2 regions of the Paenibacillus sp. UMB7766-LJ446 genome follow, and region 1 is predicted to be linked to the other one. Evidence: riboswitches for the same ligand, from Rfam matches in the RefSeq annotation. Region 1 holds a riboswitch; the other holds the start of a gene.
What was found. A riboswitch is a leader RNA that binds a small molecule or an ion and turns the genes downstream of it on or off. The one in region 1 is predicted to bind glycine.

Region 1 (8,201 bases):
TCGTTCCAGCACCGGCTCCATGTGAGCAATTAGACCCTCACGCAGCAGCCGATCCTCATGGAACGAATAATGGGTATTCTCCTGCATTCGATCTGTGAGAGAACGAACCATATTGAGTAAGACCAGGTCGTCTATGGGCAGCAGACGTGAGGAATGAATCGATCGCTCGATTTCAATCAGCAGTCTGTGAAAATAAGCCTGCTCCTCGTCCACAAAATCAATTCCAAGCTGGGCAGACAGAACACCGCACAAACGGGAAGCCAAATATTCTGGTACCTTCCCCTTGTCGCCTTGCAGCGAATTTCCAACGTCTTTTTTATCCAGTTGAGAGCCCAGACCAATACCAAAGCCCTTACGGATACGCACAACCGCTACAGACATTTGAATCAGCAGCTTCATGTATTGACGCTCCGGAATATTTTCCAACCACTCAATATCTGGCTGCCACAACGCATTTTCGACCGTAAGTACATCCTCATGCCCAATCATTTCCAATAGTTTACTGTTTACTTTGGAGACGCCCTGCTCCGCTTGCCTACCGAACAAATCGGATTCATCCAGATATTCAAGAGCGAGCGCAGAAATAGCCATGCGATGAGCCCACTCGCTTCCATTGATCTTGACCCCATATCCGCGCCTGCGAACCAGCTTCAAGCCCGCCAGATGAATGCGTGGCTCCAGATCGTCCAGATCATTGCTCGCAGTAGACACGGTTACCTTCAGATCTGAGGCCAGCGCAAGCAGCTTCACAGGCTCGGACTCATCCAGCAAAATACAAAGCATGAAGAGTTTACGCTCTTCGGGCGTAAACTCTACATATTCGTTAAGCTCAAGTTGTTGGCGCAATACGGCCAAATCATCGGAACCGGGATCAATTCGAACCCCGGTTCCCGATTTTTTTTCCAATCTCATGCCAAGGGGCTCAAGCCATTGTTCAATCATCTGCAGCTCCCGATGCACAGTACGGGTGCTTACTTTGACCGCAACAGCTATTTCGCCAGCAGTTACCTCATGCGGATGCTCCAGCAGGAACTCCACGATCTCACGCTGTCTCCTTGTAATATTACTCATCAGGAATCGGATTTGAGGCGCTCCACCAGTGCCTCATATTCAGGACTCTTCAGGAAGTTATCGATGGAAATATGCTCTGCATTTGGAGCCACGGATTTGGCCCGGTCTGTCAATGTTTTCTGAGTGATGACGATGTCGGCATCTTGCGGAATCTCACTGATCGCCGTGTTCGTTACAGCGACATCCACACCGGCTGCCTTCATTTTCTTCCGCAGAATCGATGCACCCATGGCACTCGAACCCATTCCTGCATCACAGGAGAAGACAATTTTGTTTATGTCCGTTTTTACGGCCGCAGAAGCAATATCAGCCGCACGGTCAGCTTCCCGATTGTCTTTATCAACGGTGAGGTTACCCGTTTTGCCCTGATTTTTCATGTCTTTCATACGACTGGATGCAGTATCCAGATCTTCGTCATCCTTCTGTTTACCTGTTTTGAGCAGCACAGATGCCACAAGGAAGGAGATGATCGCAGCTACGGCTACCCCTGCAAACATGCCAAGATATCCACCCTTAGGTGTTAACAAAGAGTAAGCAATGATACTACCCGGTGACGGTGCTGAAACCAAACCAGCTCCTGTCAGCATAAAAGTCAATGTACCCGCTACACCACCAGCCATCGCAGCCAGAATCAGTATCGGTCTCATCAGAATGTAAGGGAAATAAATCTCGTGAATCCCGCCAAAGAAATGGATAATTACAGCACCTGGAGCGGAAGATTTGGCTGATCCCCGACCAAAGAAGCAATAGGCCAGCAAAATACCAAGTCCAGGTCCTGGATTGGATTCAAGCATGAATAATACCGATTGTCCCAGTTCTCTTGCCTGATCCGTACCAATCGGTGTCAGAATCCCATGGTTGATGGCATTGTTCAGGAATAATACTTTTCCTGGCTCAATGATCAAGTTGACCAGCGGGAGAAGACCAGCATTCATCAAGGTTTCTACCCCAGCCGATAACACCTTGCTAATCGCTTCAACGAAAGGCCCGATGCCTTTAAGGGCTAGAAGGGCCAAAATCCCACCAATAATACCAGCGGAGAAGTTGTTAACGAGCATCTCAAACCCGGATTTGATTTTGCCATCGACAGCCTTGTCAAATTTCTTAATGACCCAGGCTCCCAATGGTCCGGCAATCATTGCACCTAGAAACATGGGGATGTCACTGCCGACAATAACCCCGATGGTCATAATCGCACCGACTACACCACCACGTTGGCCGTGTACCATGGTACCGCCTGTGTAACCGATAAGTAAAGGCAGCAAATATTTGATCATTGGATCAACCAACAATGCAAAATCTGCGTTAGGGAACCATCCTTTTGGAATGAACAATGCCGTAATTAAACCCCAGGCGATAAATGCACCCATGTTCGGCATAACCATACCGCTCAGGAAACGTCCAAACTTCTGAACGCCGACCCGTATTCCTCCGCTTTTTCCGGACTTTGCGTCCACTGAACTCATACTGAAAACCTCCTCAACATATTAAACCTTAATTCCACTGAATTTTGACACGATGATCCAGACGAACGAAGGTACAAATCTGTAATAAATCTTAATTTCACAACCATATCGTAAATGAAAACGGTATCTTCTACAACGAAATGAAAACCTACTTCCGTCATGAACGTTGATGACAAGATTTAAATTTGAAGGATTGTCCCATTTTGAACCTTGTATAAGGAATGGAACCTGTTATTCCCTTTCCTGTATCATACCCACGAATTACCCCATTTTAATGACAAATAAAATTGTAAATTTATTCAATTTTAATGAGCAGTTTCTATCTCATTCAGGATTGATGATGAAACACGTTAGGGTGTTATTCATTTCATTCAAATAATCTGAAATACTCTAATAACAACGGCAAAAAGCGCAATTGCTCAGCCCGTTACAGGTGAGACAATTGCGCCTAAGTATTCTCCGGATTAGCAGGATTACCATCCGGATCTATAATCAATCGATTCATTCTTTTTAAGTTAAACGGCATTTGGCCTGAGGCTGAAATTCAGTCTCCAGCGGAAAATGCAACCCTAGTTTTATTCCGTATGTTTACGATACGCATCCGCGTTCATCAATGTGGACAATGCCGCTGTCAGATCGCCCTCAACACGGATTTCGATCATCCAGCCTTCTTCATATGGAGAGTTATTAACTAGCTCCGGGGAATCTTGCAATGCCTCATTTACAGCAACAATTGTTCCACTTACAGGAGAAAACAAATCCGAAACGGTTTTGACGGATTCAATTGTTCCAATGCTGTCTTCCGCCTTTACATCCGATTCTAGGTCAGGCAATTCTACAAACACAATGTCACCCAGCTGATGCTGCGCGAATTCGGTAATGCCAATACGTACGGTATCCTCCCCTACGGTCTGCACCCATTCGTGCTCTTCACTGTACAGGAAATCACTTTTCAATTCGCTCATCGATATCCGCCTCGCTTTTCATTAAATGAGTGCATGCGCTTCTTTGACCTTAACCTTTTTCCCAAAACATAGCGTATGATATTTTAGAATCAAATGTCAAGATACCTTACAATTTATTTGATTTTCTTCCTTATATGCCTGTAACTCTATTGGACTCTCTCTACATATAATGGTGAATATTAGAAAAGTAAGCGTACTCTTTAAAAATATACGAACATTATAGAATTATCTTGAAATATCATTCGGATTTTTTGTTGATTTCTATGATATCGTTCTTGACATCAATAGTCGATTCAGGCTTTAATGAGAGTAGTAAATATGTTTATTGGTCTATGCAATACCCGCGGATGAATGTAAAGGGAGAGATTACCCTTGACACCCGAATCAGGGTGCACATGCGGTAACGCCGAAGGAGTAAACCACCGACAAGCGGGAGGTGAATCTCTCAGGCAAAAGGACTTTTACGGGACGCAACTCTGGAGAGCATCTATTCGCCCTGTGTGGGCGTTATGATCACCCAAGGGGAAACCTGCTGCATCATGCGGCGGGGTAACTCTCAGGTACCAAGGACAGAGCCTAAGAATACAGCGTGCTTCTGGCATGCCGGTTCTTTGGCCTGTCCTTTTCCTTTTTCCCAAAAAAACGAAAACAGGTTATAGAGCGGCGCTGCCTATAGCGTCCTTACCTTACTTTTATAATTAATTGTTGATGACAGATTCATTGATCCACGGTTATACACTCGGCCGGTTGACGGCCCATGACGAGGTGATTGGATGTCCGATTTGCTTAGAACCCCACTCTTTCCACTCTATCAGCAGTATGAAGGCGTACGATGCATTGATTTTGGTGGCTGGGAGCTCCCGGTACAATTCAGCGGAATTCAGAAAGAGCATGAAGCGGTGCGAGAACGTGCCGGATTATTTGATGTATCCCACATGGGTGAATTCACCGTACAAGGTGAACACGCGGAAGCTTTTTTACAGCACATGACGACCAATGATGTAACAACACTCGTTCCCGGTCAGGCTCAATACACGTTAATGTGTTATCCGGATGGCGGCGTGGTCGATGATCTGTTGATCTATAAACTGAAAGACCAGCATTATATGCTGGTGGTTAATGCCTCCAACATCGGCAAGGACTGGTCATGGCTGCAGCAGCACATGTCGCCAGGCGTAACGATGACGAATGATTCCGAACAAACGGCGCTGCTTGCCCTGCAAGGTCCACTTGCTGTGGATATTCTCGCAAAGGTGACAGACACTGATGTGTCTTTGATTGAGCCTTTCCGTTTTGTACCTAATGCGAAGGTATGTGGCGTTACATTGCTGTTATCCCGCACCGGATATACGGGTGAAGACGGATTTGAGCTCTATGTTCCTGCCGAACAGGCCGCTGTAGTCTGGAACGGATTGATGCAGGCGGGAGAAGGTTACGGACTCGTTCCGACCGGACTGGGTGCCCGGGATACGCTGCGCTTTGAAGCCAAGCTTCCCCTGTATGGACAGGAACTGTCTGCAACCATCTCGCCGCTGGAGGCTGGCGTTGGCATGTTTGTGAAGCTGAATGCCGGGCCGTTTATCGGACATGAAGCCTTGTTGCAGCAAAAAAATGATGGACCTGCCCGCAAGCTGGTCGGCATCGAAGTGCTGGAGCGCGGTATTCCCCGCCCCCATTATCCGATATACGCCGAAGGCGTACAGATTGGTGAAGTAACCACAGGAACCCAATCGCCTACGTTGAAACGCAATCTGGGGCTGGCCTTGATTGACAGCAAATATGCTGCATTGGGTACCCCGCTGGAGATTGAGATTCGTGGCAAGAAACTGAAAGCTGAGGTCGTGAAGACCCCTTTTCATAAACGGACACGTGCGCCAAAGACACCTACTCAAGGAGCTGATCAAGCATGAGCAAGCACCGCTACATTCCCATGACCGAGCAGGATCAGAGTGCCATGCTGGCAACCATCGGTGTGGAAACAATTGAGGATCTGTTCCATGACATTCCACAGGAGATTCGCTATCAGGGTGAACTGCCTGTTTCCTCCAAACTGGATGAATATGCACTCACACGTCATATGTCAAAGCAAGCGGGAGCCAATGCCAACTTCGAGACACACGCCAGTTTCCTGGGTGCAGGCATTTATGATCACCACGTTCCTTCAGTCATTAATCATGTCATCTCCCGTTCCGAGTTTTATACAGCCTATACACCTTATCAACCCGAGATCAGCCAGGGAGAATTACAGGCGATTTTCGAGTTTCAATCCTACATCTGTGAGTTAACAGGCATGGCTGTAGCCAATGCCAGCATGTACGATGGTGCGACTGCATTCGCGGAAGCAGGCAATCTGGCGGCAGCAGCAACCCGTCGCAAACAGCTGATTGTGTCACGTACCGTGCATCCCGAATCCCGTCAGGTATTGCAAGCTTATGCACATGGCCTCAATCTGGAGATCGTTGAGATTGGGTATCAAAATGGTGTAACAGACTGGGATGCCCTGAAAGCCGCTGTGTCCGATGACACCGCAGCCGTCATGATCCAGAGCCCGAACTTCTTCGGCGCCGTGGAAAATGTAAAACAGGCCGCAGATCTTGCGCATGCGCACAAAAGCCTGCTCGTGGTCAGCGCCAACCCGCTATCGCTGGGTCTGCTGGAAGCCCCAGGCAAGCTGGGTGCTGACATCGTCGTTGGCGACGCACAGCCCCTTGGTATCGCCGCTTCACTTGGCGGCCCAACATGCGGATATTTCGCCGTATCCCAGGCTCATATGCGCCGGATTCCTGGCCGAATTGTAGGCCAGACAACGGACCGCAACGGCAAGCGTGGTTTTGTACTCACGCTGCAAGCACGTGAACAGCATATTCGTCGTGAAAAGGCGACGTCCAACATCTGTTCCAACCAGGCTTTGCTCGCGCTGAGTGCCTCTGTCTATATGTCCATCATGGGTAAACAAGGTATGATCGATGTCGCTGATTTGAATTTGCAAAAGAGCCATTATGCCCTTAACACACTTACCGCAATTCCAGGGGTCTCTCTTACGTTTACTGCACCAACGTTTAATGAGTTTGTTATCCAACTGCCTGAAGCAACAAATGTGGATGCCCTGCAACTGAAATTACTCGATGCCGGCTTCATTGGCGGGTATGAACTTGGAAGAGAGTATTCCGAGCTCGCCGGACATATGCTCATTGCCGTTACCGAACGACGCAGCAAGGAAGAGATAGACGAATTCGCACGTGTATTGGAGGGATCGCTGTGACTCAGGAAACGACAACAAAGACAACTTCAGGAACAGGACAACCGGAAACAGTAACCTCAGTCTCCACTTCGGGCCATACTGAAACAGTTACAAAAATCTCTGCCCAAGCTGCCTCTACAGCACCGGAGCAATCGTTGATTTTTGAACTCAGCAGTCCGGGTCGGGTTGCATACTCTTTGCCAGAATGTGACGTTCCCCGGCAAGCTGCCGATTCCCTGATTCCCCGGGAAATGCTTCGATCGGAAGCAGCAGCATTGCCTGAGGTTTTTGAAGTTGACGTCATTCGCCACTACACTGCTCTGTCTCGTCGTAATTTCGGAATAGATAACGGATTCTATCCGCTAGGTTCTTGTACGATGAAATATAATCCGAAGATTAATGAGGATGTGGCCCGTTACAACGGATTCGCCAAAATTCATCCATATCAGCACGAATCCAGCATTCAAGGTGCACTTGAACTGCTCTACACGTTGCAAAATGACCTTGCTGGCCTGACTGGCATGGACGCCGTTACGCTGCAACCAGCCGCTGGCGCACACGGCGAATGGACCGGACTCATGATGATCCGGGCCTACCACGAAGGTCGTGGTGAACAGCGTACGAAAGTCATCGTACCGGATTCTTCTCATGGCACTAACCCGGCAAGTGCAACCGTTGCAGGTTTCGAAACGGTAACGATCCCTTCCCGCGCAGACGGTCTGGTAGATCTGGACGCACTCCGCGCTGCTGTAGGGTCGGATACCGCAGCGCTGATGCTGACCAACCCGAACACACTCGGACTTTTTGAAAAAGACATTCAGGAGATTGCCTCCATCGTGCATGAGGCTGGTGGTTTGCTGTACTACGATGGTGCCAACTCCAATGCTATTATGGGCATCACCCGCCCTGGCGATATGGGCTTTGACGTAGTACATCTGAATTTGCATAAAACAATGAGTACTCCGCACGGCGGGGGTGGACCTGGTGCCGGCCCGGTTGGCGTGAAGAGCCGCTTGATTCCGTTTCTGCCGAAACCGATGGTCATCAAAAATGATGAGGGCATATATGCGTTGGATCGCGAAGGTGATCAATCCATTGGCCGGGTCAAAGCGTATTACGGCAACTTTGGTATTCTAGTCCGTGCCTATGCCTACATTCGCACCTATGGACCTGAAGGCTTGCGCCGGGTATCCGAATGCGCGGTGCTCAACGCCAACTACATGATGGCCCGTCTCGCACCTTACTACGAGATTCCGTATCCAGGCGTGTGCAAACATGAATTCGTGATGTCTGGCCGGGGATTGAAGCAATATGGTGTACGTACACTGGATGTCGCCAAACGGTTGCTTGATTTTGGATATCACCCGCCAACGGTGTACTTCCCGCTGAACGTGGAGGAGTGCATTATGATCGAGCCGACGGAAACCGAGAGCAAAGAAACACTAGATGGGTTCATCG
Region 2 (8,201 bases), on a different contig from region 1:
TTTGTTCGGACTCTTGCTAATTGTTAATACATTTGGTCTCGGATTCTCCCTGTTATCGGGTGCCATGGCCTTGGCTATATTCAATCTTCCACTTATGGTACGGACAACGGAGCAAGCGTTCCGGGCCGTTCCGAAAGAGCAGAAGGAAGCGGGTCTTGCACTCGGATTGTCCAAATGGAAGATTATCACTTCCATTCTGCTGCCTGTTGCATTGCCCAGCTTAATCACGGGTACGATCCTGGCATCGGGCCGGATCTTCGGTGAAGCAGCAGCTCTGATGTTCACAGCGGGTATGAGTAGTCCGCCGCTGGACTTCACGGACTGGAATCCAACGAGTCCAAGATCGCCGATCAATCCATTGCGTCCGGCAGAGACGCTGGCGGTGCACATCTGGAAAGTAAACAGTGAAGGCATTGGCCCAGACTCCAAAGAAGTAGCAGCTGGAGCTTCAGCCGTGCTTGTACTTCTCGTGCTGGCGTTCAATCTGAGTGCACGCTGGATCGGTCGGGTAGTCTACCGCCGAATGACAGCTTCGAAATAAGGAGGAACCAACATGGCCATACCTTTCGGTACGGAACAGTTAAGCATATATTATGGGCATTTTCAGGCTGTGAAGCAGATTAGCCTGACTTTCCCTGAAGCCAGTGTAACAGCCCTCATTGGCCCATCCGGCTGTGGTAAATCCACGTTCCTGCGGTCGTTGAACCGGATGAACGACGAGATTGCCGGTTCCCGTACGGAGGGACATATCTGGATGGACGGCAATGATCTGAATGAGCCGGGTACGGATGTGATCAAACTTCGCCAAAAGATTGGCATGGTGTGGCAGAAGCCCAACCCGTTCCACAAGTCCATCTACAACAATATCGCGTTTGGCCCCCGCTATCGCGGTATCAAGAGTAAGAAGGCACTGGATGAAATTGTGGAAAAAAGCCTGCGTCGCGCTGCACTCTGGGACGAAGTGAAGGACAGACTGAATGAGTCTGCTCTGGCCCTATCAGGTGGACAACAGCAGCGGCTCTGTATCGCTCGCGCGTTGTCGGTGGATCCGCAGATTTTGCTGCTTGATGAGCCGGCATCTGCGCTTGACCCGGTATCTACGGGCAAAGTGGAGGAATTGATCTCGGAGCTCAAGAAAGAGCTGCGGATCGTGATCGTTACCCATAACATGCAGCAGGCGGCACGCATCTCGGATTATACGGCTTATTTTTATCTGGGAAGCATGATTGAACACGGGGATACGGAGCATATTTTCACCAACCCGGACAACCGTCTGACGCAGGAATATATTATGGGACGTTTCGGTTAATTGTTATATTGGATGGAGTAAGAGATAGAGATAGATCTATAGAGATGGAAGGAAGCATAACACCCGGGCGAGACAGTTCGGGGGTTATGCTTTTTTTATGTAATTCTACATATGGAATAGTTTGCCAAAATAAAAACAATCATGCTACGATATTTGTAAGCGCCACCTTTAATTTGATAAGAGAAGGAGATGTGGATCATAACTACCCATAAGATATCCCAAGACATCATGGCAATTGAAATTATTTCGCATTATTCTATAGAAAAGCCATCCGTTTCCTTTATCCGACATAATGAAAATCTAACGTACCAAGTGGTGGATGATGTAACCGGACAGAAGTATTTATTGCGTATACATAAAGCCGCTTTTGCAAGCATGGCGGGCATCCAGCATACACGACCTGCACTGGAAGCGGAGATGAATCTCCTTCATGAATTACGGGCTACCAGCCCATTGCGAGTGCAGACACCTGTACGCAATACATCGGGAGAGTGGGTCACCGTCTGGTTGGACGAAGCGGGAGAAGAGATCTGTTGTACTGTTCTGGAATGGATTGAGGGCAGGGATATCAAACAGGGAGAACGTCTGACGACAGCACAGATTCATGATTTGGGCGTACAGTTGCAGACGCTGCATCAATATGGACGAAGACCAAAGGAAACTCCCAAGCCGCAGGTGGGTTCACAGAAGTCTGAAAGCGGACAGCAGGTGAATGACCGTGAACAGCACATTGGTAAGGCGATGATCCCTGAGTTATATACCGATAGCCCCGCCTTGGATCAAACGGGAGTAAGGCCTGCCTACGGCTCGATCAAAGAGAATCTGGTCATGTTGGAGCAGTTGGAGGAAGGCGTTAGACGTGGCATCTTTACTCCTGAAGATTTCGATCTGATCCGTGAGACGTTTGAGAACATTAACCGGCAACTCGAAACGTATCCTCACACTGCCGAGACTTGGGGAGTGATTCACGCGGATATTACCCGCGGCAATCTGCTGGTGACGGATCAGGGCATATCCATGATTGATTTTTGTTTATACGGTTATGGCTACTATCTCTTTGATGCCGGAGGGGCAGCTACGATTTTCAATCGGGAGGAACGGGATATCTTCCTGTCGGGTTATACGGAGCAGACAGAACCACTGACGAAGCGTGATATTCGGTTAATGGAAGGATTCATGCTAATCTTTACGTTTGGCTATTTCGCATTTCAGATGGAGAATGAGTCAAGGTACGAATGGATGAAAGAGCGAATGCCTCTTATTTGCAGCAAATTTTGCAGACCCTATGTACACAATGAGAGTATCTTCTATGAGTTATAATTTGTGATTTCTGTTGGGTGGGAAGCGCTATGAATAACATTCATGAAAAAAGAGTAGCTTCGAAGATTCCGTCTGGTGGCTGGAAGCATGCCGGATTGCTGCTTGGCGGCGTGGGCATATCCAATCTGGGTGATTTCATATATATTGTGGCGATTAACCTGATGGTGTTGAATATGACACAGTCCCCGGCGGCAGTCGCAGGATTGTGGATTATCTCGCCGATTGCGTCGGTGTGCACGAAGATATGGTCAGGCAGTCTGATCGATCGCTATGATCAGCGACAGTTGATGATTGGTGCCGACATGCTGCGGGCATTGTTGGTAGCGATGCTGCCCCTGATGTCCAGCCTATGGATGATGTATACAGTGATGTTTCTGATCAGTATGTCTTCCTCCATATTTGTCCCTTCCTCTCAGGTGTACATTACCCGGCTGGTACCTGCTGAACGGCGCAAGCGCTTCAACTCCTTGCAAGCCTTAATCAGCTCAGGTGCATTTATTACCGGCCCGGCAGTCGCGGGAGTGATGCTGATTTATTTATCTCCGGCTGCAGCCATTTATGCCAATGCGGTTTCCTTTGCTGCTTCTGCTGTGATTCTATTGTTTCTTCCCAAATTGGGCATTGGAGAACAGAATCAAGGGACGGGAAACAGGCTGACACCTCGGTTGATTGCCCAGGATTGGAGGGCTGTACTGAGCTTTAGCCGGAAGTCGAGCTACGTGGTCGGTATATATGCCCTGTTTCAGATCATTCTGGTGGTCGGCATGTCGCTCGATGCCCAGGAAGTAGTGTTTATCCGTCAGGTGATGAACCTGCCTGAATCGCAGTACGGAGCTTTGATGAGTATCACTGGGATTGGTTATTTGGCAGGTTCCATGCTGGTTTGGCTGTTCGCCAAACATGTGCCGATCCGTCACATGATGGGTGGCGGTGTGCTTCTGGTCGCACTGGGTTATTTACTGTTCGCCCGTTCGTTCTCGTTTGAACTGGCGGCGTTTGCTTTTATTCTGCTCGGTCTGTGCTCGGCACTGGCGAATACGGGCCTGGTTACCTTTTATCAAAATAATATCCCTGTCGATCTGATGGGCCGAGTGAGCAGTATACTTGGACTGGGGTTAAGCGTGCTGCAGGTGGTTTCCATTTTGGTTGCAGGCGTGGTGGCAGAGCAGTTGTCACTTCGTATGGTATATACGGTTGTATCTGGAGTGATGGTGCTTGCAGCGTTGGGATTGTGGGTGACGAGCATGTTTCCTTCCCGAAGCAGGTATTATGATGAACCGGCGAAGCCCAAGGCGATGGTGGGGTGACAGGCAGAAATACGGTAATTCTAGTACAGAATAATGGTTGCCTGAATACCCGAACCGTTCTGTGGATCTTAACATAGATAGTACTAACCACGGATATTGCTCATAGAAAACAAACAAATGTATACGCTTTCTAAATGAAACGCATTAACACATTCATGTGATAAAAGTTTACAAATCGTTGGTTCATCCTGTTTATAAAATGGAAAAAAGTAAATATTCACAAAGAAATCGTTAAGTTTGTTGACACTGATCTTCCGGTCGATTAATCTTAATGAGAAAGTAATAAAAACTTCAATTATCGTTCTGGTACACGATCAGAATGGTTCCATACAAGCGAATGATAGCGAGCGGGAGAGTCCTGGGCATGCCAAGTAAAAAGGCAGCTGTCGGGCACCGAAGGAGCAAGCTGCTACGCACCCGGCGCAGTGGTTAATCTCTCAGGTAAATGTACCATCGTTGGACGCAACTCTGGAGAGTGCGCGATATGCGCCACCCAAGGGGTATATGGTCAAGCAGCACGGTGTGCAGGGGACATTACCTGTGAATACAGGGCATGCATCAATTCGCCGCGCTTCTTATCATGAAACTCTCAGGTATCGAGGACAGAGAGAGGGCCTTAAGGCCTTCTTCTGTCCTTTTTTCATGTCATCATTCAGTAATAAAGGGACATTATGGGTGTAGGTCTGGATGAAAATGACGATTATAAATGGAGGGTTTGCGATGCGTTTTAAAGACGTTTTTTCAATTATTGGTCCGTCCATGACAGGTCCATCAAGTTCACATACGGCTGGAGCAGCAAGATTGGGTCGAATTGCCCGTCAGTGGTTGGGGTGCACGCCTGAACGTGCCCGATTAACGCTGTACGGCTCCTTCGCCGATACGTATCAGGGGCATGGTACGGATCTGGCTTTGATCGGTGGCCTGCTTGATTATGTGACGGATGATCCACGGATTCCGGATGCTGAGCAATATGCAGAGGAAGCGGGTATGGAGGTAGAGTTTTTTACAAGTGGTCTGCCTGCTCCTCATCCTAATACGGTCAAAATTGAGCTGTGGCACGGAGACCGCGAGTGTTCACTAATCGGTGCTTCCATTGGTGGTGGTAGTGTATCGGTACATGCATTGAATGATTTTCGTGTACAGATCAGCGGAGAGTTTCCAACACTTGTGCTGCGCCATTCGGACAAAGCAGGGGTGCTCGCCTCCGTAACCTCCACAATCAGTTCGTCAGGTGTGAACATCGGGTACATGCAAGTGGATCGGAAAGCCCGGGATGGTGAAGCACTGACAGCGATGGAGATGGATGGTGTGCCGAATCCTGAGATGTTAAACCGTCTGCGGTCGCTGGATCATATGCTGGACATTCGCGTGATTGATTTGAAGAGAGGGGTCGAGCCGGATGCGGTTTAAACATCTACATGAACTGAATACCATCTGTACAGCAGAGTCCAAAACCATTGCCGAGCTGATGATCGAAGAGCAGGTTCAGGAGACGAATATCCCGAAAGCGGATGTTGTGCGGCAGATGTCGGATTACTATCAGGTGATGAAGGAAGCTGTGCACAAAGGGCTGACAGAAGATACGACATCACGCAGCGGCTTGACTGGCGGAGACGGTAAAAAAATGGCCGAGTACATTCGTAAAGGCGAGACTTGCTCTGGAGATGCCTCTGCACTAGCCATGGCGTATGCACTATGTGTATCAGAAGTGAATGCATCCATGGGCCGGATCGTAGCGACACCGACTGCCGGTTCTTGCGGCATCATTCCAGGTGTATTTATCAGCTCCCAGGAGCGTTTTGGCTGGAGTGACGAGCATCTGGTGAACGGTCTGTTCTGTGCGGGAGCGATCGGTTATGTCATTGCCAACAATTCATTTATTTCCGGTGCCGAGGGCGGCTGTCAGGCTGAAGTGGGTTCTGCCATCGGCATGGCCGCTGGAGCGATGGTGGAGCTGCGTGGAGGGACGCCGGAGCAAGTGGTTCATGCAGTAGGTCTTGCGTTAAAAAACACATTGGGCCTTATCTGCGATCCCGTCGCAGGCCTCGTGGAAATTCCGTGCATCATCCGTAACGGACTGGGTGCCGTAACCGCGTTGGCTGCGGCCGACATGGCGCTGGCCGGGGTACGAAGTGCCATTCCGTCAGACGAAGTCATTGATGTCATGCTGGAAGTAGGCAGTGCCATGCCAAGCAGGCACCGTGAAACGGCTCAAGGTGGGCTGGCTCAAACACCAACGGGACGGAAAATGATGGAGAAGCTCGCCAAACCGAAGGCAAAGCGTGCAGAGCCTGAGGTTGAAGCGGAGTCTGAGTCCCCTGCTGAAAACAAACCTGAACCCAAGGCATGACAACCATGAACGAACATGAACTGAATTAACTCGGAGTCTGGATCATAAACGTCGATGCTGCTCCCATCTTGATATGAAAGTCGATACGAATTCTTCCTGATGAAGAGGCGTATCGGCTTTTTTTGCTGTTCGAACAAAGAAAAAAATAAATGGGTATTGACGTTTATATATCGATTAGATATATTATTAACTGACATATATCAATATGATATATAAAAAGCTGAGATAACGTAATACAACCTAAGGAGATGAATAAGATGAAACGTGTTTTTCAAACGAGTCTTCTGTTTATGAAAAATGGAGCTACGATTGTCGGCTTGATTACGGCCGTATTATTCCAGGTTTTTTTTAATACCATCTGGCTTAGTGGGTATGATCAGGTTAATGCACGGATGACTCAGCTTGCGGTGACCATTGTGAATGAAGATGGGGCTGAGGCTGAGCCTGTAGCAAAGTCTCTTGCAGCGGGACTTGGTTTTGTGATCAAACCATCCGCATCGATGGAAGAAGCCAGACAGCTGTTAACCGACCGGGATGTATACATGATTATTGAGATTCCATCGGGTTTCATGCAGCAGGCGGGAGATTTATCGCAACCGGTGAAGGTGAAGTATGTGATGAATGAATCCAACGTAGCTACCGTGAAAAGTGTGATGCAGAACGTATCCGCACAAGTTACAGCGACGTTGAATCGTGAAGTACAGCAAAATGGCATTCGTGGAGTGCTGGATCAATCGGGTATGACTGCCGATCAGGCCAATGCGCTGGCGCTGGGGTTATCTTCCCGGGTGGAGGCAGAGGTGGAAATGCTGAACCCAGTTCAAAACTTTGCCTTTTCGATGGTGCCGATGCTGATTGTGACGGCTACGTTTACAGGTGCGATGCTGCTTGGCATGAATCTGCAAAAAGTTTCTGGAGAACTAAGTAGCAAGGCGGGGAAATGGGAGCGCTTCTGGGCACGCAATATCATCAACCTGGGTGCTGCATTTATCGTATCGCTCGTTGGAGCCGGGATGATGCATGTTATGGGTGTATCAGCAGCGGATGGATGGTGGATGTTATGGCTATTTCAGTTGTTGATTACTTTATCTTTTCTATTCGTGGCGCAATTGAGCTTGTTGCTGCTTGGAAATGCGGGGGCATGGTTAAACAGTGCTTTACTGCCTCTGCTGATGTTGTCATCGGGCGCAACCATTCCGCGTGATGTCATGTCTGATTTCTATCAACAGATCGGTAATTATCTACCGGCAACCTATGCAGTGGAGGGCATGATGAATCTGGTGCTTGGCGGCAGCGGGATTAGTCATGATGTTCTGCTTCTGGTGGTGATTGGAGCAGCGACGCTGGTTCTGGGAGCTCTGTGCACATGGATCAAACGCTCAGGTCCTGCACAATCCGGCATTCCTTTAGAATCCAAAGCTGCTGCTGCCCCTGCCGCTCTGGCTGGGAACCTGACTTCGCCTGACCATGGATGACAAACATTCTTCATCCCTTGGGAACTCAATCGCAGATGCCTGCTGATGTTGAACGTATAAGGGAGGATGTGATACGTTAAGAGGAATTGGAAAGGAGCGGTACACCGATGAACACACAGCATGTCATCCTCGGAATACTGCACAATCAGCCATGTTCCGGATATGAGATCAAGCAGTACTTTGAACAATATTTTTCGTTTTTCTTCGATGCGAGCTTTGGCACCATTTATCCCACACTCGCGAAGATGGAAAAGTCAGGGTTGTTGACCAAGGAATCCGTAAGACAAGAAGGGAAACCTGACAAAAATGTGTATACATTAACACCGGAAGGTTCTACGGAGTTCAGTACCTATTTGATGAGTCCCCTGGAAGCCGAAGTGTTCCGTTCTGATTTTCTGATGCGTCTGTATTTCGGAGAGCTGGCAGATGAAGATACCGTC

Region 2: another riboswitch for glycine. It lies ahead of sdaAB (L-serine ammonia-lyase, iron-sulfur-dependent subunit beta); the one in region 1 lies ahead of gcvT (glycine cleavage system aminomethyltransferase GcvT).

The regions. Positions count from the first base shown of each region.
Region 1 covers NZ_JASOYM010000009.1:174,695-182,895, forward strand. The annotation lists gene QP794_RS21725 (BglG family transcription antiterminator) at 1-1,071, opposite strand, end outside; gene QP794_RS21730 (PTS mannitol transporter subunit IIBC) at 1,071-2,537, opposite strand; gene gcvH (glycine cleavage system protein GcvH) at 3,113-3,502, opposite strand; glycine riboswitch at 3,850-3,973, shown strand; glycine riboswitch at 3,977-4,077, shown strand; gene gcvT (glycine cleavage system aminomethyltransferase GcvT) at 4,276-5,412, shown strand; gene gcvPA (aminomethyl-transferring glycine dehydrogenase subunit GcvPA) at 5,409-6,764, shown strand; gene gcvPB (aminomethyl-transferring glycine dehydrogenase subunit GcvPB) at 6,860-8,201, shown strand, end outside.
Region 2 covers NZ_JASOYM010000010.1:150,460-158,660, forward strand. The annotation lists gene pstA (phosphate ABC transporter permease PstA) at 1-541, shown strand, start outside; gene pstB (phosphate ABC transporter ATP-binding protein PstB) at 554-1,309, shown strand; gene QP794_RS22885 (phosphotransferase enzyme family protein) at 1,538-2,629, shown strand; gene QP794_RS22890 (MFS transporter) at 2,659-3,936, shown strand; glycine riboswitch at 4,275-4,398, shown strand; glycine riboswitch at 4,403-4,544, shown strand; gene sdaAB (L-serine ammonia-lyase, iron-sulfur-dependent subunit beta) at 4,657-5,346, shown strand; gene sdaAA (L-serine ammonia-lyase, iron-sulfur-dependent, subunit alpha) at 5,336-6,286, shown strand; gene QP794_RS22905 (YhgE/Pip domain-containing protein) at 6,544-7,761, shown strand; gene QP794_RS22910 (PadR family transcriptional regulator) at 7,869-8,201, shown strand, end outside.